Linked DNA regions of Hydrogenophaga sp. SL48. The protein of the gene in region 1 binds, or shares a complex with, the protein of each later gene. Links are inferred from orthologs where the notes say so. Each region holds a gene or a part of one and is shown in the gene's direction. Other genes may lie near its edges. The genes, in order: trxB and trxA.

What was found.
Region 2: the proteins of trxB (region 1) and trxA are in contact, whole or in part, in a crystal structure (PDB 1F6M), measured with the Escherichia coli proteins. The link is inferred for Hydrogenophaga sp. SL48 from one-to-one orthologs.

Annotation. Positions count from the first base shown.
Region 1 is NZ_CP063400.1:445,282-459,992, reverse strand. What follows is about bases 5,986-8,840. They hold trxB (thioredoxin-disulfide reductase), read left to right. Parts: upstream 5,986-6,866; coding sequence 6,867-7,814; downstream 7,815-8,840. Other genes in these bases: IM738_RS02145 (DesA family fatty acid desaturase), read right to left, coding at 8,636-8,840; rpmG (50S ribosomal protein L33), read left to right, coding at 8,271-8,441; rpmB (50S ribosomal protein L28), read left to right, coding at 8,025-8,258; IM738_RS02165 (Crp/Fnr family transcriptional regulator), read right to left, coding at 6,018-6,692. Also shown: IM738_RS02190 (branched-chain amino acid ABC transporter permease), read right to left, coding at 1-379; IM738_RS02185 (branched-chain amino acid ABC transporter permease), read right to left, coding at 396-1,325; IM738_RS02180 (replication-associated recombination protein A), read right to left, coding at 1,557-2,849; outer membrane lipoprotein chaperone LolA, read right to left, coding at 2,861-3,499; IM738_RS02170 (DNA translocase FtsK), read right to left, coding at 3,543-5,891; more of IM738_RS02145, read right to left, coding at 8,841-9,862; IM738_RS02140 (RsmB/NOP family class I SAM-dependent RNA methyltransferase), read right to left, coding at 10,028-11,296; IM738_RS02135 (peptide chain release factor 3), read left to right, coding at 11,331-12,950; purN (phosphoribosylglycinamide formyltransferase), read right to left, coding at 13,084-13,671; IM738_RS02120 (acyl-CoA dehydrogenase family protein), read left to right, coding at 14,566-14,711.
Region 2 is NZ_CP063400.1:1,451,366-1,466,095, reverse strand. What follows is about bases 4,157-7,030. They hold trxA (thioredoxin TrxA), read left to right. Parts: upstream 4,157-5,364; coding sequence 5,365-5,697; downstream 5,698-7,030. Other genes in these bases: rho (transcription termination factor Rho), read left to right, coding at 5,890-7,030; IM738_RS06985 (PD-(D/E)XK nuclease family protein), read right to left, coding at 4,157-5,250. In the rest of the region: IM738_RS06990 (UvrD-helicase domain-containing protein), read right to left, coding at 1-2,599; more of IM738_RS06985, read right to left, coding at 2,596-4,156; more of rho, read left to right, coding at 7,031-7,152; IM738_RS06970 (type B 50S ribosomal protein L31), read left to right, coding at 7,349-7,612; IM738_RS06965 (hypothetical protein), read left to right, coding at 7,717-9,414; phosphate regulon sensor histidine kinase PhoR, read right to left, coding at 9,423-10,742; phosphate regulon transcriptional regulator PhoB, read right to left, coding at 10,739-11,461; phosphate signaling complex protein PhoU, read right to left, coding at 11,604-12,305; phosphate ABC transporter ATP-binding protein PstB, read right to left, coding at 12,322-13,110; phosphate ABC transporter permease PstA, read right to left, coding at 13,144-13,998; phosphate ABC transporter permease subunit PstC, read right to left, coding at 14,001-14,730. UniProt on the Escherichia coli protein: Participates in various redox reactions through the reversible oxidation of its active center dithiol to a disulfide and catalyzes dithiol-disulfide exchange reactions.

The DNA of each region.
Region 1 (14,711 bases):
TCAGCGTGGGTGCACCCAGCAGCATGCCCACCACGCCGGCCACCGCCGCCGCCAGCAGCATGACGAGCCAGATGTTCAGGTGCAGACCGTTGGGGAAGATGGCCTTGATCGCCGGGAAGGTGTCGGCAAGGTGGGGTGAAGCCAGCAGACCGTACAGGTAGGCACCGACCGCGAAGAACGCGATGTAACCCAGGTCCAGCAGACCCGCGTACCCCACCACGATGTTCAGCCCCAGCGCCAGCAGCACATAGAGCAGTGCGATGTCAACGATGCGGACCCAGGAGTTGCTGCCCGTGGCCTGGAGCAACAGCGGAAGCACCATCAAGGCGATGGCGGTGAGGCCAAAGGCAATCAGCTTGCCCGATTTGGAGTTCATCATGATTCAGTCCTCCCGGTCAGGCTCGGTCTGCCACGCGCTCACCCAGCAACCCGGAGGGCCGCAGCGTCAGCACCAAGGCGAGCACGATGAAAGCAAAGATGTCGGTGTACTGGCTGCCCAGCACGCCACCAGTCAGCTGGCCAAGGTACCCCGCGCCCAGCGACTCAATCAGACCGAGCGCAATGCCGCCCACCACCGCACCGGCCAGGTTGCCGATGCCGCCCATCACGGCGGCCACAAAGGCTTTCAGCCCTGGCATGAAGCCCATGGCGTGTTGCACGGTGCCATAGTTCGACGCCCACATCACGCCGGCGATGGCGGCCAGCATCGCGCCGATGATGAACGTGGCGGAAATCACCATGTCGGGCTTGATGCCCATGAGGGCGGCCACACGTGGGTTTTCGGCGGTGGCGCGCATGGCGCGTCCCAGGTTGGTCTTGTTCACCAGCCACATCAGGAAGGCCAGGGTGATGGCCGTGACGGCCAGAATGGTGATCTGCGTCAACGAAATCACCGCGCCCCCCAGCGCGATCGGCTCGCTCGACAGCATGGCCGGGTACGACTTGGGGTTGGGCGCCCAGATGATCATGGCAAAGGTCTGCAACAGCAGCGACATGCCGATGGCCGTGATCAGCGGTGCGAGCCGCGGTGAATTGCGCAACGGCCGGTAGGCCAGTTTTTCGATCGTGTAGTTCAGCGCCCCGCAGACCACCATGGCGATCAGCGTGGCCACCAGCAGGATCATCCAGCCCGGCATCCACGCCCAGGCATTGGACATCCAGCCGATCAGCGTCCAACTGGTGAGGGCGCCGACCATGAGCACGTCACCGTGCGCAAAGTTGATCAGGCCGATGATGCCGTACACCATCGTGTACCCCAGCGCCACCAGCGCATACATACTGCCCAGGACCAGACCGTTGATGATCTGTTGCAGCAAAACGTCCATAGAAACTTCTCCGTGTTTTTTGTCAGCCCCGGGCGGGTTGCCCGGTCTACCTGCTTTGACTTAGCAAAAAACCCGCCAGGCTCGACCTAAAAACAGGACAGACTGCGGGTTGGTGGGCGGATTGTAGCCACGCGGTTTCCGAGGCTTGATGCGTGTAAGCCCTTATTCGGCGCGGGTTTACCCTGAAATCGAGGCGTAACAGCCGCTTGCATCAGCGGCTTTGGGATTTCATTAGTTTTTTTGATTGTTCAGATTTTTGAGCTCGCGCAGCTTATCTGCAATGCGAATCTCCAGTCCGCGCTCCACCGGGCGGTAAAAGCCGGGCGCCACCATGCCTTCGGGCAGGTAGTTTTCACCCGCCGCGAAGCCACCCGCCTCATCGTGGGCATACCGGTAGCCTTTTCCATGATCCAGCTCTTTCATGAGCTTTGTTGGTGCATTGCGCAGGTGCATGGGCACGGGGCGCGTGCCGTCCTTTTTGACGAAGGCCTTGGCTTCATTGAAGGCCTTGTAGACCGCATTGGACTTCGGCGCCACCGCCAGGTAGACCACACACTCGGCCAGCGCCAGTTCGCCTTCAGGCGAGCCCAGGCGCTCGTACACCTCGGCCGCGTCCAGCGCCAGGCGCAGCGCACGCGGATCGGCCAGCCCGATGTCTTCCGTCGCCATGCGGATAAAGCGGCGTGCCATGTAGCGCGGATCGGCGCCGCCGTCGAGCATGCGAACGAACCAGTACAGCGCCGCGTCCGGATCGCTGCCACGCACGCTTTTGTGCAGGGCGCTGATGGTGTCGTAGAACTGGTCACCGCCTTTGTCGTAGCGGCGCATGCGCTCGCCCAGCACGCGCATCAACCAGGTGTCGGTCACTTCCGCGAGCTTCTCGCGCGTGGCCGCCACCGCCAGCGTTTCCAGGGTATTCAACAAGCGGCGTGCATCGCCGTCCGCGTACGAGATCAGGCGGTCGGCGGCGGCGGTCTCGACGGCCGGCACGGCGCCAATGCCCTGAGCGCGGGCGATGAGCTGGCGCAGATCATCCTCGCCCAGCGGCTGCAGCACGTAGACCGCCGCACGCGAGAGCAAGGCGGAGTTGACCTCGAACGAGGGGTTTTCGGTGGTCGCGCCGATGAAGGTGAACAGGCCGCTCTCCACGTGCGGCAAAAACGCGTCCTGCTGGCTCTTGTTGAATCGGTGCACCTCGTCCACGAAAACGATGGTGCGCTCCTGTTGCAGGCCGTCGCGCGCGGACTCGGCCTGCTCCACCGCTTCGCGGATGTCTTTCACGCCACCCAGCACAGCGCTGATGGTGATGAACTGCGCCTCAAAGGCGTCGGCCATCAGCCGCGCGATGGTGGTCTTGCCCACGCCCGGCGGCCCCCAGAGGATGCAGCTGTGTGGCTGGCCCGACTCAAACGCCAGCCGCAACGCCATGCCCTCGCCGAGCAGGTGCTGCTGACCGATCACGTCACCCAGGGTGCGTGGACGCAGCCGCTCGGCGAGGGGTTGGTGTGAAACGGGTGGACTCACGCGCTGACGGGTCAGGGCCGGATCACGTCGGCGCCGGCCGGCGGCTGAAAGCGGAAGCGCTCCGCTTTCAAAGGCGCATTGCCCTGCCATTGCGTGAAGGTCAGCACCGAGCGTTGTCCCAGGCTGTCGGCGATGTCCAGCGCGGCAAGCTGTCCCTGGCGAAAGCCCACACGCACCGTCTGCAGCTGACCGTCCTTCGCTTTGGGTTTCGCCTCCAGCCACTCCAGACCGTCCTGGGCGGGCGCGGCCTTGAGATCAAACACCTCGGTCAACGCCTTGATGTCGGTGCCCGCAGCGATCAGCGCCGCCGGCGTGCTGCCCAGCACCTCCTGCTGCTTGCGGGCCGTGACCTGGTTCAGATCGACGTCGTACAGCCAGAGCGTCTGCCCGTCGGCCACGATGGTCTGCTCGAAGGGTTTGGTGTACTCGAAGCGAAAACGGTTGGGCCGCAGGAATTCAAAGCGCCCGCTGGACGTTTTGCTGCGCGCCACGGTTTCACCCGCGCGCTTGGGCGACGTCACCACCTGGGTGAAACCGGACTGGGCGCTGTCCACGTCTCGAAGGAAATTCTCCAGGTCCTTGAGACCATCGGCGAAAGCACCCGTCGAGGCGGCCAGCAGGGCGGTGGCGAGCAGAAGTGGTTTGATCATGTGAACTGTGATCCGCCAACGCGGACAAGGTTGCATGCTGGCGTCAATCGCCACGCGGCGCGACCAGGATGTCGCGCTGCCCGCTGGACGTCAGCGCACTGACCAGTCCGGCTTTTTCCATGTCTTCGAGCAGGCGGGCGGCGCGGTTGTAACCGATCTTGAGCTTGCGCTGCACATAGGAAATGCTGGCCTTGCGGTCCTGCAGCACGATGGCCACGGCCTGGTCGTAGAGCGCGTCTTTTTCACCGCCCTCGCCACCGCCTTCGCCAAACATGTCGCCGCCCTCACCATCGCCCAGGCTGCTGTCCAGCACCCCGTCGATGTAGTTGGGCTCGCCGCCCTGCTCTTTCAGGTAAGCCACCACGCGATGCACCTCTTCGTCGCTCACGAAAGCGCCGTGCACCCGCACCGGAAAGCCCGTTCCCGACGGCATGTAGAGCATGTCGCCCATGCCGAGCAGGCTCTCTGCGCCCATCTGGTCGAGGATGGTGCGGCTGTCGATCTTGCTGCTGACCTGAAACGACAGGCGGGTCGGGATGTTGGCCTTGATCAGGCCGGTGATCACGTCCACACTCGGGCGCTGGGTGGCCAGGATCAGGTGGATGCCGGCGGCACGCGCCTTTTGCGCGAGTCGCGCAATCAGCTCCTCGATCTTCTTGCCCACCACCATCATCAGGTCGGCCAGTTCGTCGATCACCACCACGATGTAGGGCAGACGCTCCAGCGGCTCAGGCTGTTCGGGCGTGAGACTGAAAGGGTTGCCGATGATCTCGCCGCGCGCCTTGGCCTCTTCGATCTTGACGTTGTAGCCCGCGAGGTTGCGCACACCCATCTTGCTCATGAGCTTGTAGCGTTTTTCCATCTCGCCCACGCACCAGTTCAGGCCGTTGGCCGCGTGCTTCATGTCGGTCACCACCGGTGCCAGCAGGTGCGGAATGCCCTCGTAGACACTCATCTCCAGCATCTTGGGGTCGATCAGCAGCAGGCGCACGTCTTTCGCGTCGGCCTTGTAGAGGAGCGACAGGATCATGGCGTTGATACCGACCGACTTGCCCGAGCCGGTGGTGCCGGCCACCAGGCAGTGCGGCATCTTGGCCAGATCGGCCACCACCGGCTGACCACCGATGTCCTTGCCCAGGCCCATGGTCAACATCGACTTGGCGTCGTTGTAGACCGACGAACCCAGGATCTCGCTGAGCTTGATCATCTGCCGTTTCGCGTTCGGCAGCTCCAGCGCCATCAGGTTCTTGCCGGGAATGGTCTCGATCACGCGGATCGAGACCAGCGACAGCGAGCGCGCGAGATCGCGGCCCAGGTTGACGATCTGCGAACCCTTCACGCCGGTGGCGGGCTCGATCTCGTAACGCGTGATCACCGGGCCCGGTGCGGCAGCGACCACACGCACCTCGACTCCAAAGTCCTTGAGCTTCTTCTCGATCAGGCGGCTGGTCATCTCCAGCGTCTGGCTGTCCACACCCTGCTGGTGGGCCGGTGCGCTGTCGAGCAGGTCCACCTGCGGGAGCTTGCTGTCCGGCATCTCGGTGAACAAGGGCTTTTGCCGCTCCTTGGCCACCCGTTCGCTCTTGGGCACATCGACCAGCGTGGGCTCGATCAACATCGGCGTCGGGTGATGTTCCTCGATCTCGACCCGCTCGACCTTGACCACTTCCTCGCGCTCGCGGGCGGCCTGCTCACCGATGCGCTGGTCTTCCACCGCCTCGCGTTTCTCCCGTCGCGACTCGAACCACTCGTCGAGTTGACCACCCACGCGCTCCGCCCAATGCCCCCAGGAGAACTGGAACACACGGGGCAGACAGATCACGATGAGGGCCAGTGCGACCAGCGCAGACCCAGTGAAGCCCAACCAACGCACCACCCACGGGCCCAACAGGTGACCAAACACCCCACCACCGTGGCCAGGCAAGAAGGCTTCCAGCCGATACAGGCGGCTCCACTCCAGGACCATGCTGGCCAGCATGAGCACCACCAAGGCCAGCGCATAGGCACTCCAGCGCACCCAGGGGGGTTGCCCCAGTGGCAGTGCCGTGACGTCGTGCGCATCGGAAGATGCCTGCCCTCGCAACCGCACCGCCAAAACGGACAGCCAGACGCGCCAGCCTGCCAGCATCAGCCACCAGACAGAAAACCCCATCAGGTAATAGCTAGCATCGGACAGCCAGGCGCCGAGCTGACCTCCCCAGTTACCAACATCGTTTCGCGACCCCGTGGTGCTCCAGGCCGGATCAGACAGGGAATGGCTGAGCAGTGCCAGCAGCCAGAAGCCGAGCACGGCCGCCCCCGCCACCAGCGCCATCTCATGGGCGAAGCGGGCCAGTCCGTTCGGCGGCGCATTGGCCCGATCGGCATTGAGGGTGTTGAGTGAATATGTCATAGACCTCGCAGATGTCCTGCGGCTAGCTTACCCCAATGCGTCAGCGGCGAACGCACGGCCACGGCGGCCGATCAAGAGGTCAGGGAGGCGCCGACAACGCGCCGAAGCGATGCAGAAAAACCCGATTCAGCCGAGCGAGTTCAGCCGGTCCTTGATGATGGTGCTGCCATCTTCATCCACCTCGATGAACCCACGGTCTTCCAGATCCTTCATCACCCGGCTGACCATTTCGCGCGATGCACCGATCATCTTGGCCACGTCCTGACGCGACACCCGATCACGGATCACCAGCCGACCGTCTTTGTCGGGCTGTGCAAACTCCAGCAGGGCACGCGCCACACGCCCATACACGTCCATGAGCGCCAACGATTCAATCTTGCGGTCCGCATGGCGCAGACGGAGCACCAGGCCCTTCATCACCGCATAGGCCATGGAGGTGTTTTCGGGGAGGCAGCGGGCGAACTCCACGCGTCCCAGGATGAGCACATCGGTCTGCACCTCCGCGCGCACCGTGGCCGAATGCGGCTGGTTGTCGATCAGGCTCATCTCACCCACGTAGTCACCTGGGTTCATGGTGGCCAGGATCACTTCACGACCGCGGGTATCCGTGGTCACCACACGTGCGCGACCGGTCAGCACGATCGCCAGGAAATTGGACTTTTTGCCCTGCTCCACAATCACTTCACCCCGTTTGAAGCGCCGCTTGATCACAGCGTCCGCCACCGATTCGGCCTGTGCCTGGGTCAAGGTCGAAAACAGCGGGACCCGGCGGATCAAATCAAGATTGGACAGTATCGACATAGGCTTATTCCTCTGGAAGAACGGCTGGCGCCGCGCTCTTTTTGTAAACTCGATCACAGACAAGGCGATCCACTTCCGGAATCCGTGCCCAAGAAATCAGAAGCCACAAGGGCCTGCGCGTCATTCTCATTCACTCTATACCAACCCATCAACAAAATGGGAAGGACGAACACCATGAAGCACACAAAAGTACTTATTCTAGGTTCCGGCCCAGCAGGCTACACGGCCGCCATCTATGCGGCCCGTGCCAACCTGAGCCCGCTGCTCATCACCGGCATCGCTCAAGGCGGGCAGCTCATGACCACCACCGATGTGGACAACTGGCCCGCCGACGTGGACGGCGTGCAGGGTCCCGACCTGATGCAACGCTTCCTGGCCCACGCCGAACGCTTCAAGACCGAGATCGTTTTCGATCACATCAACACCGTCGATTTCTCCAAACGCCCTTTCGTGCTCCAAGGTGACAGCGGCGAATACAGCTGCGACGCCCTCATCCTCGCCACCGGCGCTTCGGCCAAGTACCTGGGGCTGCCCTCGGAAGAAGCCTTCATGGGCAAGGGTGTGAGCGGCTGCGCCACTTGCGACGGTTTTTTCTACCGAGGCGAGGAAGTGTCCGTGGTGGGCGGCGGCAACACGGCCGTGGAAGAGGCGCTCTACCTGTCCAACATCGCCAGCAAGGTCACCTTGATCCACCGCAGGGACACGTTCAAGGCCGAGGCCATCTTGATCGACAAACTTCATGAGAAGGTGGCTGAAGGCAAAATCGCACTGCAACTGCACAGCACGCTGGAGGAGGTGCTGGGCGACCCGATGGGGGTCACCGGTGTGCGCGTCAAGAACGTGCAGACGGGCGCCACCGAAGACATCGCCGTCAAGGGCTGTTTCATCGCCATTGGTCACAGCCCCAACACCGACATTTTCAAGGGTCAGCTGGAGATGAAGGACGGCTACATCGTCACCAGGTCGGGCAACAACGGCATGGCCACCATGACCAGCGTGCCGGGTATTTTCGCGGCTGGCGACGTGCAGGACCACATCTACCGCCAGGCCATCACCAGTGCCGGCACGGGCTGCATGGCGGCGCTGGACGCCCAGCGATTCCTGGAACAGAACCCCGCCTGACAGCGCTGACGGGCATGCGCGCCGACTGACGGTTCGAAGACCGTCACCGGGAACGCTATAATCACAGGCTTTGCTGCGATTTCCTCGCACAAATCATGGGTTACCGCCACCCTTTCCTGGCGAGGTGAGGCTGAGTGGCCAGAGGCGCGACGGGAACACCGTTTCGCGCATCCCGCGCCACCAGCTGTAAAGAAGTATCGGAGTGTCCTCATGGCACGCGTCTGCGATGTAACGGGCAAGAAGCCCATGGTCGGGAACAATGTTTCCCACGCCAACAACAAAACCAAGCGCCGGTTCCTGCCGAACCTGCAATACCGCCGTTTCTGGGTCGAAAGCGAGAACCGCTGGGTTCGTCTGCGCGTGTCGGGTGCTGCCCTGCGCCTGATCGACAAAAACGGCATCGATGCCGTGCTCGCAGACCTGCGTGCACGCGGCCAGGCTTAAGGAGCACACACCATGGCAACCAAAGGCGGACGCGAAAAAATCAAGCTGGAATCCACTGCGGGTACCGGCCATTTCTACACCACGACCAAAAACAAGAAGACCACGCCCGAGAAGATGCTGATCAAGAAATTTGATCCCAAAGCTCGCAAGCACGTGGACTACAAGGAAATCAAGCTGAAGTAATTCAGCCGGTTTCACCCAACAAAAAAGCCGCTGTTTTCAGCGGCTTTTTTGTTGCTCGAGAAACAATCTCAAGCTTGTCCGGCGCGAAGTGCCTCAAACCCAGAACACCGTGGAACCGGCTCCGCCGGGCCACTGGTGTTGCCCCCATGAGGGGGTGACGCGCCGCAGGTGCGGCGCGGGGGTGGGTCACAAGCTCAAGCGTGGGCGGAACGCAGGCGAATCGAAAAATCGCGCAGCGCGGCAATGCCACTTTCTTCTGCACGACGGCACCAGGCCTGCAGATCGACCGCAAGCTGATCGCGCGAGGCGTTCGTGCTGGACCACAGAGCGCGCAGCTCTTCGCGCATGGTGACCATCTTGTCGAGCACCGGATGCTCGGCTCGCGCCAAGGCCAGCTGCGGCTTCACCTCGGCAGGCACCTTGTCGTCATCACGATGGAGCCAGCGGCGGGCGGCATGCAGGGCAGCCGCATCCGCACTCTTGGCCTTCAGGCCTTCCACTTCACGCTGGCAGGCAGCGCGCATTTCGCGTGCGTATCTGGCCATGACTTCGTAGCGGTTGGCGATAATGGCTTCAAGGGTCTTCTCGTCGGCCACCGGCTTGACATCACCGAAAGCCATCTTGGGCGGCACCTTCTTGACCGATGCCAGGCCCAGGGTCTTCAGGATGGTGATGTACATCCAGCCGATGTCGAACTCATAGGGCTTGACGGACAACTTGGCCGAGGTCGGGTAGGTGTGGTGGTTGTTGTGCAGTTCTTCGCCACCAATGATGATGCCCCAGGGCGAAATGTTGGTGCTGGCGTCGGTGGCTTCGAAATTGCGGTAACCCCACCAGTGGCCAATGCCATTGATGATGCCGGCAGCCGTGATCGGAATCCAGGCCATCTGCAGCGCCCAGACAGCGAGACCCGCCATGCCAAAGAGCAACACGTCAACGACCAGCATCAGGCTGACGCCCAAGGCGGAATAACGCGTGTACAGGTTGCGCTCGATCCAGTCGTCGGGGGTGCCGTGGCCGTATCGGGCCATCGTCTCAGGGTTCTTGGATTCGGCACGGTACAGCTCGGCACCGGTCCAGAACACGGTCTTGATGCCAAACACGTGAGGGCTGTGCGGGTCACCTTCGCGCTCACATTTGGCGTGGTGTTTGCGGTGAATGGCCGCCCACTCCTTGGTCACCTGGCCGGTGGTCATCCAGAGCCAGAAGCGGAAGAAATGCGAGGCAATCGGATGCAGATCCATCGAGCGATGCGCCTGATGGCGGTGCAGGTAAATGGTCACGCTGGCGATGGTGATGTGGGTGAGCACCAGCGCGATAAGCAGCATTTGCCAACCGGTGGCATGGGTCAGGCCATTGGCCAGCACATCGACCAGCCCGTCCCATGCGAGGGACAGGGTCCCGGAATCGGAAGAAGACATTGATTTCCTAAAAGAGCGCCCGAGGGTGTCTGTACAAACAAAAGCCGCGCTCACGGGCGCCTGTGGCGGGCTAACCCGTGATTTTAAGGCTGGGGGTGCAAATCACCAAATGACCAGCGCAGATGTCCGCCAAAAAACGGAAAAAGCAGGAAAAACTACTCTATATCACGTCTTTTTCTGCCAAGCAGCGGCGAAAAACCCATCTGTGGCGTGCCGATGCGGCCACAAGCGCAGTGTTTTTCCATGGTTTTTTGCGCAGAGCGACGCCGGCTCCGGCACATGGGCGGCGTCCAGCAGTTCGCTGACCGACAGCATGTCGAAGTCGGTATGGACCCGTGAAAAGGCCTCCGCCACCGCCTCATTTTCGGCTGGCAACAGGCTGCAGGTCGCATAAACCAGGCGTCCACCCGGCTTGAGCAGGCGTGCCGCACTGGCCAGAATCGCCGTTTGCAGCTGTGCCTGAGCGGCCACGGTATCGGGGTTCTGCCGCCATTTCAGGTCAGGGCTTCGGCGCAAGGTCCCCAGGCCCGAGCACGGTGCATCCACCAGCACACGGTCGATCTTGCCCGCGAGGCGTTTGATGCGGTCGTCCCGCTCGTGGGCTATCGCCACGGGGTGCACGTTCGACAAACCGCTGCGCGCGAGACGCGGTTTGAGCGCATCGAGGCGGTGGCCGGAGGTGTCAAACGCATAGAGTCGACCGCTGTTGCGCATGGCCGCGCCAATGGCCAGCGTCTTGCCGCCGGCCCCAGCACAGAAATCCACCACCATCTCGCCGCGCTTGGCGTCGAGCAGCAGCGCCAGCAGCTGGGAGCCTTCGTCCTGGACTTCCACCTCGCCATTCACAAACGCGGGCAGCTTGGCCAATGAAGGTTTGCCCTGCAGGCGAATCCCCAGGGGGGAATACGGCGTGGGCTCACATTTCAAACCCGCCTCGCGCAAATCGCCCAGCACCGCTTCGCGCTTCTTTTTCAGCACGTTGACACGCAGGTCCAGCGGCGCGGGCTGGTTCAGGCTGGCCACCAGGGCCTCGAACTCGTCGCCCACCTGATCGCGCAGCGCGAGCGCCAACCACTCGGGCAGGTTGTGCCGATGCTGTGCCATGAGCTGGTCGTCGGTCACCGTCAGGCAGTGGTCCCACCAGGTCTTTTCCGCCTCGGTGAGCGCGCTCTTCAGGAAGTCGCGGTCACCGGGAAAACCCAGAATGGCCAGGCGACGCCATTTGGAGCCGCTGCCGGAGCGGGCCAGCCACTCGAACTTGAGGCGTTCGCGCAAGATCGCGTAGACGGTGTCGGACAGCGTGGCCCGCTCACGCGGGCCCAGCGACTTGTTCTCACGGAAATGGCGTGCGACCACGGCATCGGTGGGGTGGTCAAATTTGAAAACCTGTTCGATCAGGGTGGAACATTCGTCCAGAAGGGCTTTGGGGTGCATCTCCCTATTGTCCCACCCGCGATAATCATGGGCTATGTCCGAAATTTCGACCCAGGTGAAGCGTCGCCGCACCTTCGCCATCATCTCCCACCCCGACGCGGGTAAAACGACCCTGACCGAGAAGCTGCTGCTGTTCTCTGGCGCCATCAACATCGCCGGCTCGGTGAAAGCCCGCAAGGCTGCGCGCCACGCCACGTCCGACTGGATGGAAATCGAAAAGCAGCGTGGCATTTCCGTGGCGTCGTCCGTGATGCAGATGGAGTACCGCGACTGCGTGATCAACCTGCTAGACACCCCGGGCCACCAGGACTTCAGCGAAGACACCTACCGCGTGCTGACCGCCGTGGACGCGGCGCTGATGGTGATCGACGCCGGCAATGGCGTGGAGCCGCAGACCCGGCGCCTGCTGCAGGTCTGCCGTGCGCGCAACACACCCATCCTGACCTTCGTCAACAAGATGGACCGCGAGGTGCAGGCCCCGCTGGACCTGATGGACGAGATCGAGCGTGAGCTGGGCATGACGGTCGTGCCCTTCACCTGGCCGGTCGGCATGGGCAAGACGTTCCGCGGCGTGTACGACCGCCGCACCGACCAGATGCGCGTGTTTGCCGCCGGCGAAGACCGCCGCGGAGGTGATGAAGACGTGCTGGTCGGGCTGGACAACCCCGAGAGCGTGAAGCGATTCGGTGCCGAATTCGAGCAGGCGCGCGATGAGCTGGAACTGGTGGCGGGGGCATCCCCCGCCTTCGACGAGGCGCAGTTCCTGGATGGCAAGCAGACGCCGATGCTGTTCGGCTCTGCGGTCAACAACTTCGGCGTGCGCGAGGTGCTGGACGCGCTGGTGGACCTGGCGCCACCGCCCGGCGAGCGTCCGGCGATCCAGCGGGTGGTGAAGCCCGAGGAGCCCAAGTTCACCGGCGTGGTCTTCAAGATCCAGGCCAACATGGACCCGGCGCACCGCGACCGCATCGCTTTCGTGCGCCTGGCCAGTGGCCATTTCGAGCGCGGCATGAAGCTCAAGGTGGTGCGATCTGGCAAGGACCTGCGGCCCAACACCGTGGTGAGCTTCCTGTCCCAGCGCCGCGAGCTGCTGGACGAGGCGTTTGCCGGCGACATCATCGGCATCCCGAACCACGGCGTGCTGCAGCTCGGCGACACGCTGACCGAGGGTGAGAACCTGCAGTTCACCGGCCTGCCCTTCTTCGCCCCGGAAATCATCCGCAGCGTGGAAGTGGCCGATCCGCTGCGCAGCAAGCAGTTGCGAGCCGGCCTGACCCAGCTCGGCGAAGAAGGCGCGATCCAGGTGTTCCGCCCGGTGGCGGGCTCGGTGCTGCTGCTGGGCGCCGTGGGTCAGCTGCAGTTCGAGGTGGTGGCGCACCGGCTGGAACACGAATATGGGGTCAAGGCCCGCATCATGAACAGCCCCTACCAGGTCGCGCGCTGGGTGACCTGTGCGCCGGAAGACGGTGGCGAGGTGGAGCTCAAAAAGTTCATTGATGCCAACAGCCACCGGGTGGCGCTGGACGCGGTGGACGCGCCCACGCTGCTGGTGGACCACCAGGCCACGCTGCGTGCGGTGGAGGCCAACTGGCCCAAGATCAAGTTCCACGCGATGCGCGAGCACGCGGGGCTGGTGTTCCACAAGACGATGTAAAAAGATGGGTCCACCCCCGCGCCGCGCCTGCGGCGCATCACCCCCCCAAGGGGGCAACGCGAGCGGCCCGGCGCAGCCGGTTCCGCCGCGTTCTCGGCAGACCACCCTTCATTGATGAGCGGGTCTGACTCCTTCAGGTCATCTGTGTCAACAGGCTCTCAACCGCTCTTGGGTAGATGACGTGCTCTTGCGTCAGCACCCGCTCGGCCAGCGCCTGTGCCGTGTCGCCCAGCAGAACCGGCACCACCGCCTGGTCGAGGATGTCGCCATGGTCGAGCTCGGCGGTCACGCGGTGCACCGTGGCTCCGGCAAACTTGCAGCCCATGTCGATCGCGCGCTGGTGGGTGTTCAGGCCGGTGAAGGCGGGCAGCAGGCTGGGGTGGATGTTGATCAGCCGGTCTTCGTAGTGCTGCACGAACCCGGGGGTGAGGATGCGCATGAAGCCAGCGAGCACGACCAGGGCAGGCTCGTGGCGGTCGATCTCCACCATGAGCGCGGCATCGAACGCCTCGCGCGATCCAAAGGCCTTGTGGTTTAAAACAGCGGTGGCGATCTGGTGGTCCCGTGCGAACACCAGCCCGGCCGCGTCGGCCTTGTTGCTGATCACGGCGACCACCTGGGCACCCAGACGCTGCGGCCAATGGCCTTTGCGCGAGGCTTTCACGATGGCGGCCATGTTGGAGCCGCTGCCAGAGATGAGAATGACGATGTTTTTGTTCACGGCCCGATGCACTGCCTGGTGGGGCCGCCAAGTGTAATGACCCCAGCCCCATGAACCACGACTTTCACACCCGCCCCCTCTCGCCCGCCGAGGCCCGCGTGCTCGGCACACTGATGGAAAAGGCGCGCACCGTGCCCGACAGCTACCCGCTCACGCTCAACAGCCTGCAGAACGGCTGCAACCAGAAAAGCGCGCGCGAACCGGCCATGAGCCTCTCGGAGGCCGAGATCAGCGAAGCCATCGACGGACTGCGGGCGTGCAGCCTGGTGATCGAGTCGAGTGGCTCGCGCGTCACGCGCTATGAGCACAACTTCCAGCGCGCGGTCGGTGTGCCGGAGCAGTCGGCCGTGCTGCTGGGCTTGCTGATGCTGCGTGGACCACAAACGGCGGGCGAACTGCGCATCAACACCGAGCGCTGGTACAAGTTTCTGGACATCGCCTCGGTCGATGCGTTCCTTGAGGAGCTGCAGGACCGGTCGACGGAAAGGGCGGCGCGCTGGTCGTGAAATTGCCCCGGGCGCCGGGCGCGCGCGAGCAGCGCTGGGCACACCTGCTGTGCGGCCCGGTGGACCTGTCGACGCCCGCCGCCGCTCCGTTGGCCAGCGGCGCGGCCGAGGAAGACGTGATCGCCCTCACCCGCCGGGTGGCGGCGCTGGAAGAGACGGTGGAACAGCTGCGCACCCAGCTACAAAGCCTGCAGCAGCAACTCGGCGGCTGACGCCGGCCGAGCCACAGCCGCGCGCGGAAAGCCCAGCCCGGCCGCCAGGTCGCCACATCGCTGCATTGGCGACGGTTTGTCACAGCGAGGACAGCACAAAAACGAACGATCGTGCGAAACTGCTTGGCGTTGCCCCAAATCCGCTGCGGACCGGGGTCACCCACCAGGAGACACACATGGATTTGGCATTCACGCCGGAAGAGCAGGCGTTTCGCGAAGAGGTGCGCGGCTGGGTCAAGGCCCACCTGCCTGCCGAGATCGCCCACAAGGTTCACAACGCCCTGCGACTGACGCGCGAGGACCTGCAGCGCTGGGCCAAGAT
Region 2 (14,730 bases), 1.0 Mb from region 1 along the record:
CCGGCGGCGACTTTTCGCTGGCGAGGAACACGAACCGGCGCGGCTGGGGTGCCTCGCCCGGCCAATCCACGAGCACGCCCATGCTCTCGGCCTTGGGGGGCGCGGCGTCGGTGTCGAGCAGCAGCACGGTGTGGGCCTCCAGGCCTTTGGCACCGTGGATGGTCAGCAGGCGCACCGCGTTGTCCTGCGCGGCCTGCGGGGCCCGGATGTCGCCGGCCTTGAAGGCGCGCACCAGCCGGTAGGGGCTCAGGAAGCGCCCGCCGTCCTGGGCCAGGGTGTGCGCCAGCAGGCTCTGCAGCTGGGCCAGCACCGCCTCGCGCTGGTGTGGCGGCACGGCCTGGGCAAAGCGCGCGAGCACATCGCCATCGCGGTAGATGGCGGTGAGCGCGTCATGAGGCGGCAGGCTGTCGACCCAGCCGCGCCAGCGCGCCAGGCGGATGGCGGCAGGACCGATCGGGTGGAGGTCTTGGGCCTCTCCGCCGGAAAGACTGGCGGCCAGCGCGTCCTGTTCGTCGGACTCGAGGGAGGACCAGCGCTGCAGCACGTCCCACCAGCATGGGGCTTGCACCTTCTCGCCCGGCCCGTTCACCTCGGCGGGGGGTGTCCAGCGCTTTCGCAGGCGCGCGATCTGGGCCAGCGACGCATCGCCCAGGCCGAGCAGCGGCGACCTGAGCGCACGCGCCAGGCTCAGGTCGTGGGCCGGTGAGACCAGCGCGTCGAGCAAGGCGACCACGTCCTGCACGGCGGGCGCGTCGGCGAGATCCAGCTTCTCGGGCTGCTCGCAGGCGATGCCACGTTCGCGCAGCGCCTCGAACAACCAGCCCAGGCGCTCACGCTTGCGCGACAGCACCATGATGTCGCGGGGCCTCAACGCGCCGCTGGCCAGCTCGTGGGCGATCCAGTCGGCCGCCTGCCGGGCCTCGATGGCACTGAGGGTCTCTTCGGGGGTCACACGCGGCTCGCTCAGGCTGTCGCGCCAGACGGCCTCGCCCTCCGCGCCGTGGTCGTCATTGCCGCCCGCCGCGCGCGGCACCTGCGGCAGTGCCAGCACCGCGCCCAGCGCGTCGCTCTCTGTGGTGTGGGTGCGGTAGCCGGCGTAGCCCGCGTCCTGCTCGGCGGCCTGCATGACGGCGTTGAGCGCGTCCACCACGCCGGTGGCGCAGCGGCGCGTGTGGTCGCAGGTGAGCAAGGCACCGTCGAGCCCCTCGACCACGAACGCCTGCGCTGCCTTGAACACCTGCGGCTCGGCGCGGCGGAAGCGGTAGATCGACTGCTTGGGGTCGCCCACCAGAAACACGCGCGGCGCTTCGCCCGGACCGGCACCGGCGTAGGCCGAGAGCCAGCCGTAGAGCGCCTGCCACTGCAGGGGGTTGGTGTCCTGGAACTCGTCGATCAGCAGGTGGCGCACGCGCGCGTCCAGGCGCTGCTGCATCCAGCCCGAGAGCTCGGCGTCGCCCAGCAGGCGCAGGGCCGCGCCCTCGATGTCGTTCATGTCCACCCAGCCACGCTCGCGCTTGAGCGACGCGTACTCTGCACTCAAGCAGCGGGTCAGGCGCGTCAGGCGCTGGTGGTGCTGCCAGGCCTGGTGCTGGCGACGCGCGCCGCACAGGGCTTTCAGCTCGGTCTCGGCTTCCTGCGCAGCGGGGAACTTGCTCAGGTGGTTGGTGAGGCGGTCTTCGTCGGCCACGAAAAAGGCCTTGCGCAACTGGTTGAACCGGGCCGCCATCTGCCCAGGCTCGTCGGGCACGGCGAACGCGTCCACGACTGCGTTGGCGGCCTTCTGCGGCGTCTTGTTGCCCTCGCCGCCCAGCACCTTGGCCCACGCCAGCCAGCGCTCGCGGACCATGCTGCCGAGCAAGGCGTCTTCAGGGGCATCGAACCGGGCCAGGGACGGGTACAGCACCGCGAAGGGCTCCACCGAGGACTCGACCACGCTGCTGGCATCGGCCAGCGCGAATTCGACCCGCTTGTCCAACGCATTCTTCAGCGCCTCGCCGGTCTGGTGGCGCCCGTGCAGGGCCACGCTGTGAAGATAGTCCTGCCGCAAGCCGGCGTCGGCCGCCACGGTCGCGTAGAAACGGGGCCACACGCGCTGCACCGCTGGTTTGTCGTCTTCGAGCAGCTCGTAAGGTGCGGGCAATTCCAGGTCGTGCAGCACCGAGAGCGGCGCGTTGCGCAACAGGGCGGCGAACCAGCTGTGGAAGGTGCGGATCTGCACCGGCCGGCCCAGCGCGGTCAGCCGCGCGTGCAAGGCCTGCAGATCGCCGGCGCGAACGGCGGCCTGCGCCGGGTCCATGCCACGCAGGACCAGCTCCTGCACCAGCTGGTCCTGCGGCAAGCGCGAGAACGCCAGCAACCAGTCGAGCAGGCGTTCGCGCATCTCGCCAGCGGCCTTTTTGGTGAAGGTGATGGCCAGGATATCCTGCGGCGCGGTGCCGTCGAGCAAGGCCCGCAGGATGCGCGAGACCAGCATCCAGGTCTTGCCGGCGCCCGCGCAGGCCTCCACCGCCACGCTGCGCGCCGGGTCGCAGGCGACCGCGTAGAACGCCTCGCGCGACACCGGTTCGCCGTTGATGCGGTATGCCGCTTGTTCGCTCATGTCACTGTCCAGAAGTCTTTGCGGCACAGGCCACGAGCGGCGCAGAAGTCGCACACCTTGCCCTCGCCCAGGGCCGGCATGCCGTGCCCCGCCGCGACCCGATCGAGGTCGCGCACCAGGCCCTCTCGCAGCGCATCGCGCGCGGCGATCACCTGCGTCTGCTCGACCAGCAAGGTGGCGCCCGCGTCGCGGCTTTCGGTCACGCTCAGGTAGGCCGCCCGCACCGTCTCCTCGGGCAAGAGCGCGGCGTAGTACGCGATCTGCGTGTCTTCCAGCGGTGCTTTCACGCGGTTGCGGGTGGTGTCGCGCGGCTCGGTCTTGTAGTCGATCACGAACGGAATCACACCCTCCGGGCTGTCCTGGTGATCCACCCGGTCCAGCGTGCCGATCAACCGGTACGGCCCCGCCTCGCTGCGCAGCGACAGCTCGGCCTGGGCAAACCGGGGGCCGGCGCGGTCACCACTGGCTTCAAACTTCCACAGCCAGTCCAGGTAACCATCGCACACCGCCGGCCAGGCAGCCTGGAACGGCAGGAAGCCGGCACGACCTTCTGTTGCGCCGTCGTCGGCCGACAGCGCGTTGAGACCCATGTGCTCGGCCGTGCTCCGGGCCAGCCGGTCGATGCGCTCGCGATCACTGCGTGCATCCGGCGCTGCGCCCTCGGCCTGCGCCTGCGCACGCTCTTCGTGAAAGAGCTTGAGCACCGCGTGCAGCCAGATGCCCATGTCGCGCTTGTCGGGCTCGACCTCCAGCTCGTCGGCGTCCTGCAAGCGCAACTGGCGCAAGGCAAAGAAGCGGTAAGGGCAGTCGCGCAGGTCCTGGTAGGCGCTGGCCGAGAGCGCTTCGGGCAGCAGGTCACCCGATGAGGGACCTGGACGGACCACCGCCTCAGGTGTGAGCCGGCGCCGCTCTCGCGGATCGATGGTGGCCGCGAGCGCGGCACCGTCCTGTGCCGTGTCGAGCATCAGCACCCAGGGGCTGGGCAAGACGGCTTCCCCTTGCTCCTGCGTGCGCCAAAGCAGGTGAACCTCAGGCAACCGGATCAACATCTCCCAGGCCTGCCTGGCGGCCAGGGCAAGGTCCTCGCGCTGCGGCAGCCCCAAGGCGCTGCGTTCCTGCGGTGTCCATGCGCCGGGCGGCTCGGGACTTGCGGGCAGGTGGCGCTCGTCGCAACCGGGCGCCACCGTGGCCGCAAAAGAACGCCCCAGCAGTTGCGCCATGGGCAGGATGACCACATCGGGCGTCCCGGTGTTTGGCGCCATGAAACTCGCCCCCTCCAGCGCGTCCCGCACCCAGGCCGTGAAGGCGGCCAGGCTCATGTGTGGCTTTCTGCGGCGCATGGCTTCTGTTGCATCCTCCTGAAGCCCCTGCTCCAGCACCGCCAGCTCGTGGGACGCGCCATCGCTCAGACGCAAGGTCTGCACGATCTGCTGCCCGGCGGCGTCGCTGCACCATTCGTCCCACCAACCGCAGCTGCGCAAGGTTTGCGCCAAATCGGGGAGCCATTGCGACAAAGGTCGTGGCGCCTGGAGCGCAGCGATCAGCTCGGGCAGACCGAGCGGAACACTGCCCACGAGCTGCGGGTGCCGCAGGGCCGAAGCGGCTTGAGCCAGACCCAGCGAGCGGGCCCGGCGCTCCAGTGATTGCAGCTGCGCTTCTGGCCAGACCCGGGTCTGCTGCAGGAAATCGAGCAGGTCGTCGGTGCGGGCGCGTGGATCGGCCGCTCGCAAGAGGCTCATGAGCCGCGCGGCCGCATGGGTGGTCGACAGCTTCCACCCCGTCTCGTCGCGCACCGACAACCCCGCCCCGTGCAATTGCGCGCTCACCTGCCGCACCAGCACACGATCGTTGGCCACCAGCGCCACTGGCGTGCGACCGGCATTGGCCAGCGAAATCACACAGGCGGCAGCGCGCTGGGCCTCGTCCTGCGCATCGTGGCAGGCGTGCAGGCTGGCGATGGGCCATGCTTCAGTCGGGGGATGCAGTGGCAGCACCGTCACCCGATCGCCCCACAACGCCGCAAGCGCGGTCGCCAGCGGATCGGGCTGAAAACCCTGCAGAACCAGCAGATCATCAAACGCGACCCCTGGCGCCGCCAGCGGTGTCCACAACACGTCGGTGGCATAGACCGATGAGGACGTCCAGGCCAGCGCGAGCGAGGCCACCAGGGCCTCCCATTGCAGCGTCTGGCCCCCGGTCGCCATCGCTTCGCGCATCTGCCCCGCCCAGTCGGCACGGGCTTCTGGGGGGCGTGCTGCGGCCAATGGCCCGAGCTGGCGGGCCGCATCAACCAGCCTGGCCACCAGCACCGGCCTCAGGGCAGGTGCCACCCGACCACGGCCCACGCGGTCGATCAAGCTGGCGGCCACGAGACTGTCCCGGGCCACGTCGCCGGACAGGTCGTTGATGGACGGCAGGAAGGGTTGCAGCGACGCGGCCCAGTTGCGGCTGGACTCGAACCTGGGCGAGAAGCCGCTGGGGTGGGCTTGCGCCCAAGCCCGGCGCCCCGAGTCCATGAGCTGGGCATAAGGCACCAGCACCAGTGCTCGCGAAGCGTCGACAGAACGGCTCTTCAGCCGCTGCCCGATCTGCTCGGTCAGCGCCGACCAGCGTATGTCTGCGGGGTGGCTGATCGGGGGAGCAGACATCATGGAACGGGCGTTTCTGTCACAATTGAGCAGTTGTAGCTGTACGCCGAGACCCAAGGTCCTGCGGCACAGCCCATTGACTTTAACTCCCCCTTTCAACGTTCCTTAGGATGGACCATGGCCAGCGACCTGATCACCCACGTTTCTGACGCAACTTTCCAGGCCGATGTGCTCGAAGCCAAAGCACCGGTGCTGGTGGACTTCTGGGCCGAGTGGTGCGGTCCATGCAAGATGATCGCCCCCATCCTGGACGAAGTCGCCGGTTCTTACGGCAGCAAGCTCAAGATCACGAAGCTCAACGTGGACGACAACCGCGACGTGCCCGCCAAGTTCGGCATCCGCGGTATCCCGACCCTGATGCTGTTCAAAGACGGCCAACTGGCCGCCACCAAGGTCGGCGCCATGAGCAAAGCCCAATTGACCGCTTTCATCGACCAGCAACTGGCCTGATCGTTCTGCCGGCGAAACCGGCCCGGGTGCAACGCCCGGGCCTCGTACAGCAGCCGATATTTTTCCTGTCATAATTCTTCCGTCAGCTGGCCAACCACAGCCCAGCCTCTCTCGACAGCGCCAGTCCGCCAACCGGACGTCAGCGCCCCCTCCCCCGGTTTTTTGACTCGACTCCCTCCCGGAGTGAATCCCATGCACCTCAACGAACTCAAGGCACTGCATGTGTCTGAAGTCCTCAAGCAGGCCGACGCGCTTGAGATCGAAAACACCGGCCGCATGCGCAAGCAGGAGCTGATGTTCGCCATCATCAAGAAGCGCGCCAAAGGCGGCGAACTGGTGAACGCGGACGGCGTGCTCGAAGTCCTGCCCGACGGCTTTGGCTTTCTGCGCAACATGGACACGAGCTTCACCGCGTCCACCGACGACATCTACATCTCGCCGAGCCAGATCCGCCGCTTCAACCTGCACACCGGCGACATGATCGAGGGCGAGGTCCGCATCCCCAAGGATGGCGAGCGCTACTTCGCGCTCAACAAGCTCGACAAGATCAACGGCCTGCCCCCCGAGGACAACAAGCACAAGATCATGTTCGAGAACCTGACGCCGCTGTTCCCCAAGGAACAGATGCGCCTGGAACGCGACATCAAGACCGAAGAGAACATCACCGGCCGCGTCATCGACATCATTGCGCCCATCGGCCGCGGCCAGCGCGCCCTGATCGTGGCGCCGCCCAAGAGCGGCAAGACGGTCATGATGCAGCACATCTGCCATGCCATCACGGCCAACCACCCCGAGGTGGAACTGCTGGTGCTGCTGGTGGACGAGCGCCCGGAAGAAGTGACCGAAATGCAGCGCACGGTGCGCGGTGATGTGATCGCCTCTACCTTCGACGAACCGGCCGCACGCCACGTGCACGTGGCCGAGATGGTGATCGAACGCGCCAAGCGCCTGGTCGAGCTGAAAAAAGACGTGGTGATCCTGCTCGACTCCATCACCCGCCTGGCCCGCGCCTACAACAACGTGTTGCCCTCCTCCGGCAAGGTGCTGAGCGGTGGCGTCGATTCCAACGCCCTGCAGCGCCCCAAGCGTTTCTTTGGTGCCGCGCGCAAGATCGAAGAAGGCGGCTCGCTCACCATCATCGCGACCGCGCTGGTGGACACTGGCAGCCGCATGGACGAAGTGATCTTTGAAGAATTCAAGGGTACCGGCAACTGCGAAATCCACCTGGACCGCCGCCTGTATGAAAAGCGCGTGTTCCCCTCGATCCAGCTCAACCGCAGCGGCACCCGCCGCGAGGAGCTGCTGCTGGCGCCGGAGATCCTGCAGAAGACCCGCATCCTGCGCCAGTTCATGTACAACATGGACGAGATCGAAGCCATGGAAATGGTCTTGAAGAGCATGAAGGCGACGAAGAACAACTCAGAGTTCTTCGACATGATGCGACGGGGTGGCTGACCCCCCGCGCCGCCTTCGGCGTCACCCCCCAGGGGGCAACACCAGCGGCCCGGCAAAGCCGGTTCCGCGGTGTTCCCGGTTCAAGGCACCTCCTCCGGCTGCACTTCTCGGGCTATAATCCAAAGCTTTGCAAATTGCGACAAGTACAGCGGAATGGTTCCGCTGCGGCTGCCGCACCTGAACCCAAGGAAACGTCATGAAAGACGGCATTCACCCCAACTATCGCGAAGTCTGCTTCGTTGACCTGTCGAACAACTTCAAATTCGTGACGCGTTCGTGCGCGAACACGAAGGAAATGATCAAGATGGAAGACGGCCGTGAGCTGCCGCTTTTCAAGCTGGACACCTCCAGCGAGTCACATCCCTTCTACACCGGCACGCAAAAGAGCGTGGACAACATGGGTGGCCGCGTCGAGAAGTTCCGCAACCGCTTCGGCAAGACCGCAGCCGCAGCCAAGTAATCAGACGCCGCGCGAGCCAGCAGGCCGCGGTCCCTGCGCAAAAGCAGCCGGTTTTCCGGCTGCTTTTTTTTGGCTTGTCATCCCCCCCCTGTATATTTGCCGCCGTGAACCTTGCCACCCCAGCCATCGTGCCCCAGTCGGCCGTGCGCCGTCTGCCCCGGCTCGCGCTGTTGTTGTTTTGCCTGGCCTATGTGCTGCCCGGCTTCGTTGGGCGGGAGCCTTGGAAAAACGCCGACGTGGCGGCATTCGGCGCCATGCTGGGGATGGCGCAAGGGCAGAGCAATTGGTGGCAGCCACAGGTGCTCGGTGCTGCGGCCGATGTGGCCGGCCCCCTGCCCTACTGGCTGGGCGCCCTCTTCATAAGGGCAATGCCCTTTCTGGATGCCGACATTGCAGCCCGTATCCCGTTCGCATTGTTGCTGGCGTTGACCCTGGTCTGCACCTGGTACGCCGTGTACCACCTGGCACGGCAGACCAGTGCGCAGCCGGTGGCCTTCGCGTTTGGCGGGGAGGCCGATCCGATCGACTATGCACGCACATTGGCCGATGCCGCCTTGCTGGCGCTCGTGGCCTGCCTGGGGCTGGCCCAGATGTCGCACGAGACCACCCCCGACCTCGCACGGCTGGCGATGGTGAGCGCCGTGCTGATGGCAGCCACCCGCATGGCATTGCCCTCCACTCGGCACCCGTGGCGAACAGTGATCCTTTGGGGGGCGGCGACGCTGGGACTGGTGTTCAGTGGAGCACCCTGGATCGCCCTCATCCTGGGCAGCGGTCTTCTGGTCGGTGTGTGGCTGGCTCGAACCGCCAGCGACACACGACCTCCGCTGGAGTTGACCTGGGTGGCCGGCTTGCTGGGCCTGGCCACCGCGCTGGCCGCACTGACGCAACAGATTCAGTGGCCCAACGAGTTGGCCTTGCCCGCTGTTTGGACCGAATGGCAGCGTTGGGCCCGCCTCCTGGTCTGGTTCACCTGGCCCGCGTGGCCACTGGTGCTGTGGACCCTGTGGCGCTGGCGGCGACAGTTGCTCAGTCCACACGTGGCCTTGCCCCTGTGGGCGGCACTGGTCAGCGTGATCAACAGCGCGATCAACCCGGACTTTGACCGCGCACTGCTGCTTGCCTTGCCCGCACTGGCCGCGCTGGCGGCCTTCGCGCTGCCCACGCTCGGACGCAGTGTGTCGGCCCTCATCGACTGGTTCACCCTGGTTTTTTTCAGCGGCTGTGCGCTGGTGATCTGGGTGATCTGGTTTGCGATGCAGACGGGTGTGCCCGCCAAGCCTGCAGCGAATGTCGCTCGACTCGCGCCTGGATTCGTGCCCGAATTTTCGCTGGTGCTGCTGGTGCCCGCGCTGCTGGCCACCGTCGCGTGGTTCTGGCTGGTGGCATGGCGGGTCGGACGGCATCGGCAGGCGCTCTGGAAAAGCCTGGTGCTGCCGGCTGCGGGGGCCACGCTGTGCTGGCTTCTTCTGATGACACTGTGGCTGCCGCTGCTGGATTTCGGCCGGAGCTACGGCCCCGTGGTGCGCCGCATTGCCAAGCTGGTACCGGCGTCGTCGCCCTGCGTCCTCGCAGACGGGCTGAGCCAGGCCCAGATCTCGGCACTGCAATACCAGGGCGGACTGACCCTGGTTCGCAGCGGCCTGAAAGCCGACCCCCGATGCCAGGCGATGGTGGTCCATCCCGACAGCCAGCCCACGCTCGATGAGCGGGTGCAATTGTTTGAGTGGGCCTACAAAGCCACGGTGCGTCGCCTGAACGACAAGGAAAGCCTGCTGCTGTACCTGCGCGTGGGCGGCTGATCGGGGAGCTACCCGATGGCGAGCTGTCGCACACGGGAGGGCGGCAGCGAAATGGCGAACGTGGACCCTTCACCGACCACACTCTGCACCTGCACCTGACCACCGTGTCGCTGGGTCACGTGTTTGACGATGGCCAGGCCGAGTCCCGTGCCACCGGTTTCGCGCGAACGGCTGCGGTCGACACGGTAGAAGCGCTCGGTGAGGCGCGGCAGGTGTTCGGCGGCGATGCCGGGCCCACTGTCCTGCACAAAAAACTCGCCCGTACCGTCGTCCAGCAAGCGCCAGCCCGCATGAATGCTTCCGCCCGCCGGGGTGTAGCGCACGGCGTTGCTCAGCAGGTTGGACATGGCACTGAGCAGCTCGGTCTTGACGCCAGACACCCAGAACCTAGGACCTGGTGCCAGATCAACAACGTGCACAGGCCGGGCGATCGCTGCTGACAAGCCGATCGCTTCCTGCACCACATGCTGCGCGAGCTCGTGAGCGTCGACCCACTCTCCAGGACCCGGTGCGGGACTGCCTTCGAGGCGCGAGAGCGTCAGCAAATCGCTCACCAGCGTCTGCATGCGCTGGGCCTGCTGGCTCATCAGTCCGAGATAGCGCTGCCGTTCTTCTTCTTCCAGTGGAATGCTCTGCATGGTTTCGACAAAGCCACTGAGCACGGTCAGTGGGGTGCGGATTTCATGCGAGACATTGGCCACAAAATCGCGCCGCATCGCCTCGGCCAGCTGCACCGCCGTCACATCGCGGGTCATCATCAGCCGGCGTTTCTTGCCGTAGGGGTGAATCTGCAACGAGATCTTGCTCGGCTGGGAGGGCCGCTGGCCAGGGCCGTCGAACTGGATCTCGTGCATGAAGTCACCCGCCTCCATGTAGGCGGTGAACACCGGGTGGCGGACCATGTTGCGCACGTACTGGCCGAGATCGCGCTGGGGATCAAAACCAAGGTGCTGGGCGGCCGTCAGGTTGCACCATTCGATGCGGGACGAGGCATCCAGCAACACCACCCCGTTGGGTGAAGCCTGTATCGCGGCGAGGAAGTCCTCGAGCCGGTCGTCGCTGTTCTGGGCCTTTTTCTCCAGCTTCTTGATCAGCTTGCGGCTGCGGTCCGTCAGCTCGCCCCACAGGCCAGGAAGGCTCGGCGTGCGGTCCAGATCGGCTTTGCCCAGCCAGCTCAGCAACCGGTAGGCACGCACGCTGTCGAAAGCAAGCCAAGTCAGTGCGCCCAACAAGGCGCCCAGCAGGGTCGCAGGCGCCGAGTCGCGAATCCATCCCCAGCTGGCGGCCAACGCCATCAGGAGCAACAGCCCCACCGCCCGACGGATCATGCCGACAGGTCGCTGCTGCCAAGTCCCACCGCAGGTCGGACCGTGAGGCGGTATCCCGCACCACGCACCGTTTCGATCATGCCGGCTGCTTCGCCCAGGGATTCCCTCAAACGCTTGACATGCACATCCACAGTTCGCTCCTCGATAAAGACATGGTCTCCCCATATCTTGTCGAGCAGCGTACCACGCGTGTGCACCCGCTCCGAGTGCTTCATCAGGTAGTGCAGCAGTTTGAATTCGGTCGGCCCCAGCTTGAGCTCTGCTTCGCGAAAGCTCACGCGGTAGGTGGCCGCGTCCAGCGCGAGGTCACCCACCTGCACCGAATCGCTGACGATCTCGGGCGCGCGCCGACGCAGCACCGCGCGAATGCGGGCGAGCAACTCGTTGGTGGAGAAGGGTTTGGTGATGTAGTCGTCGGCACCCGCGTCCAAGCCCTGCACCTTGTCGGACTCGTCGCTGCGCGCGGTGAGCATGAGAATGGGGATGGTCTTCGTGCGGTCCTGCTTGCGCCACTGGCGCGCCAGCGATGCCCCACTCTCGCCGGGCAGCATCCAGTCCAGCAGAATCACGTCGGGAAGCACCGCGTCGATTTCGCGCTGCGCAGCCTGACCATCAAACACCACTGTGGGTGCAAAGCCGTTGTGGCGCAGGTTCACCGCGATGAGCTCAGCGATCGCCGGTTCGTCTTCCACGACCAGCACGCGTGGCAGTTTTCTCACGACCAGACTCCTGAAAGATCACAGCCTGTGCAGCAGGCCAGCGCCAGCGCCGAACCGCCCTTCGACAGGCTCAGGACGGGCGGCTGCTGGCGCCCCCCTCCAAGGGGGGTGGCGCGAAGCGCCGCGGGGGGTGTTCCAAGTGTCATCCGACCACCGACTCCACCTTGTCCATCGGCGAGTGGCGCACGTCTTCGCCCTTGACGATGAAGATGATCTGTTCGGCGATGTTCTTGGCGTGGTCACCCACGCGCTCCAGCGACTTGGCCAGGAACAGCAGGTCCAGGCTGGGCGAAATGGTGCGGGCGTCTTCCATCATGTAGGTGATCAGCTTGCGCAGAAAGCCGTCGTACTCGGCATCGATTTCATTGTCGTCCTTGATGATGGTCAGTGCCATGGTGGTGTCCAGTCGGGCGAAGGCGTCCAGCGTCTTGCGCAGCATGCCCGCGGCGAGATCGGCGGCCAGTCGCAGCTCGGAAATCGGCAGCGAGCGCGGCGTACCGCCTTCGATGATGGATTTGACCATGCGCGCCACACGGGCCACCTCGTCGCCCGCGCGTTCCAGATTCTGGGTGGTGCGCGAGATCGCCATCAGAAAGCGCAGGTCACGCGCCGTGGGCTGGCGCCGGCCGATGGTGGAGATGATCTCGTGATCGATGTTCACCTCCATCTGGTTGATGCGGTTCTCGGTTTCGAGCACCTGCTCGGCCGTCTCCAGGCTGAGGTGGATCAGCGCATACACCGCCTGGTGCAGCTGCGACTCCACCAGACCGCCCATTTCGAGCACATGGGTGGAGATGGAGTTGAGTTCTGCGTCGAACTGGCTGGAAATGTGTTTGTCGCCCATGTGTGGCTCCCTGTGATCAGCCGAAACGGCCGGTGATGTAGTCTTCGGTCTCCGTGCGCTTGGGCTTGAAGAAGATCTGCTCGGTGGAGCCGAACTCGATCAGTTCGCCCAGGTACATGTAGGCCGTGAAATCGCTGCAGCGCGCGGCCTGTTGCATGTTGTGCGTGACGATGGCGATGGTGTAGTCCTTTTTCAGCTCGTGCACCAGTTCCTCCACCTTGCCGGTGGAGATCGGGTCCAGCGCCGAGGTGGGCTCGTCCAGCAGCAGCACCGAGGGCTTCACCGCCACGCTGCGGGCGATGCACAGGCGCTGCTGCTGTCCGCCCGACAGCGAGAGCCCGCTCTGGTTCAGCTTGTCCTTCACCTCGTTCCACAGCGCGGCCTTGGTCAGCGCCCATTCCACCCGCTCGTCCATGTCGCTGCTGCTCAGGGACTCATAGAGCTTCACGCCAAAGGCGATGTTGTCGTAGATCGACATCGGAAACGGCGTGGGCTTCTGGAACACCATGCCGATGCGGGCGCGCAGCAGGTTCAAGTCCTGTTTGGGTTCGAGGATGTTGTCACCGTAAAAATTGATCTGCCCCTCGGCGCGCTGGCCCGGGTACAGGCTGTACATGCGGTTGAGGGTGCGCAGCAAGGTGGACTTGCCGCAGCCCGAGGGGCCGATGAAGGCGGTGACCTTGTGCTCGGCCACATCCATGGTCACGTTCTTCAGGCCCTGAAACTTGCCGTAGAAGAAATTGAGGTTGCGGACTTCAAGCGCGTTCTTTTGCTCGACGTCGATGGCGGTAGCGATGGCGTTCATACAACTGGTTCCTGTTGGGGATGGACTTCGGGCTTAGGAAGGTGCCCGGTCGCGGAAAAAGACACGTGCCAGGATGTTCAATACCAGCACGGCCATCGTGATGATCAGCGCGCCGCCCCAGGCCAGACGAATCCAGTTTTCATAGGGGCTCATGGCGAACTGGAAGATCACCACCGGCAGGTTGGCCATGGGCTCGGTCATGTCGGCGCTGTAGAACTGGTTGTTCAGGGCGGTGAACAGCAGCGGCGCCGTTTCACCGCTGATGCGGGCCACGGCCAGCAACAGACCGGTCATCACGCCGCTTTTGGCCGCCCGCAGCGTCACCATGGTTGCCACTTTCCAGCGCGGCGCACCCAGGGCGAAGGCCGCTTCACGCAGGCTGCCGGGCACCAGGCGAAGCATGTTCTCGGTGGTGCGAACGACCACGGGCACCGCGATCAGCGACAGCGCCAGCGTGCCGGCCCAGCCCGAAAAGCCCCCCACCGTGGCCACCGCGATGGCGTACACGAAGAGCCCCAGCACGATGGACGGGGCGGACAACATGATGTCGGTCACAAAGCGGGTCAACTCGGCCGTCTTGCTCGTGTCGCCGTACTCGGCGAGGTACACACCCGCAAAGATGCCGACGGGCGTGGCCAGCAGCACCGTGAACCCCACCATGAGCAGGCTGCCCACGATGGCATTGCGCAGACCACCGCCTTCGGTACCGGGGGCGGGCGTGTCATGCGTGAACATGTTGAGGTCCAGCGCGGCCAGACCGTTGCTGAACAGCACCGTCAGGATCCACAGCAGCACGGCCAGGCCGAGGATCATGGAGCCCATGGAGAGCGTCAGGCCCACGGTGTTGGCCAGCTGGCGCCGGCGGTAGAGCGATTGATTGAAGTCCATGGTCAGAGTCCTTTGGCTTTTTCGGCGCGGATGATCATCCACTTGGCCAACGCCAGCACCACGAAGGTGATGACGAAGAGCAGGAAACCGAGCGCAAACAGGGCGGAGATGTGGAAGTCGGCCGCTTCGCCGAACTCGTTGGCGAGCGTGGAGGCGATGGAGGTACCGGGCGAAAACAGCGAGGTCGGCATGCGGTTGGCATTGCCGATCACGAAGGTCACGGCCATGGTTTCACCCAGCGCACGGCCCAGGCCCAGCATCACGCCACCGATCACGCCCTTCTGTGTGTACGGCAGCACCACGCGGCGCACCACCTCCCAGGTGGTGCAACCCAGACCGTAGGCCGATTCGCGCAGGATGGGCGGGACGATCTCGAACACGTCGCGCATCACGGCCGCCACGAACGGCAGCACCATGAAGGCCAGCACGATGCCGGCGGCCAGGATGCCGAAGCCGTTGGTGCTGCCCCCGAACAGGGTGCCGATCAAGGGCATGCCGCCCAGCAGGTTCTGCACCGGCACCTGAAAATGATCCGCGAACAAGGGCGCGAACACGAACAGGCCGAACATGCCGTAGATGATGGACGGCACGGCCGCCAGCAGCTCGATGGCAGTGCCCAGCGGGCGGCGCAGCCAGGTGGGGCAGGTTTCGGTGAGGAAGAGTGCAATGCCGAAGGCCAGCGGCACAGCGATCAGCAGCGCGATGGTGGCGCTGGCCAGGGTGCCGACGATG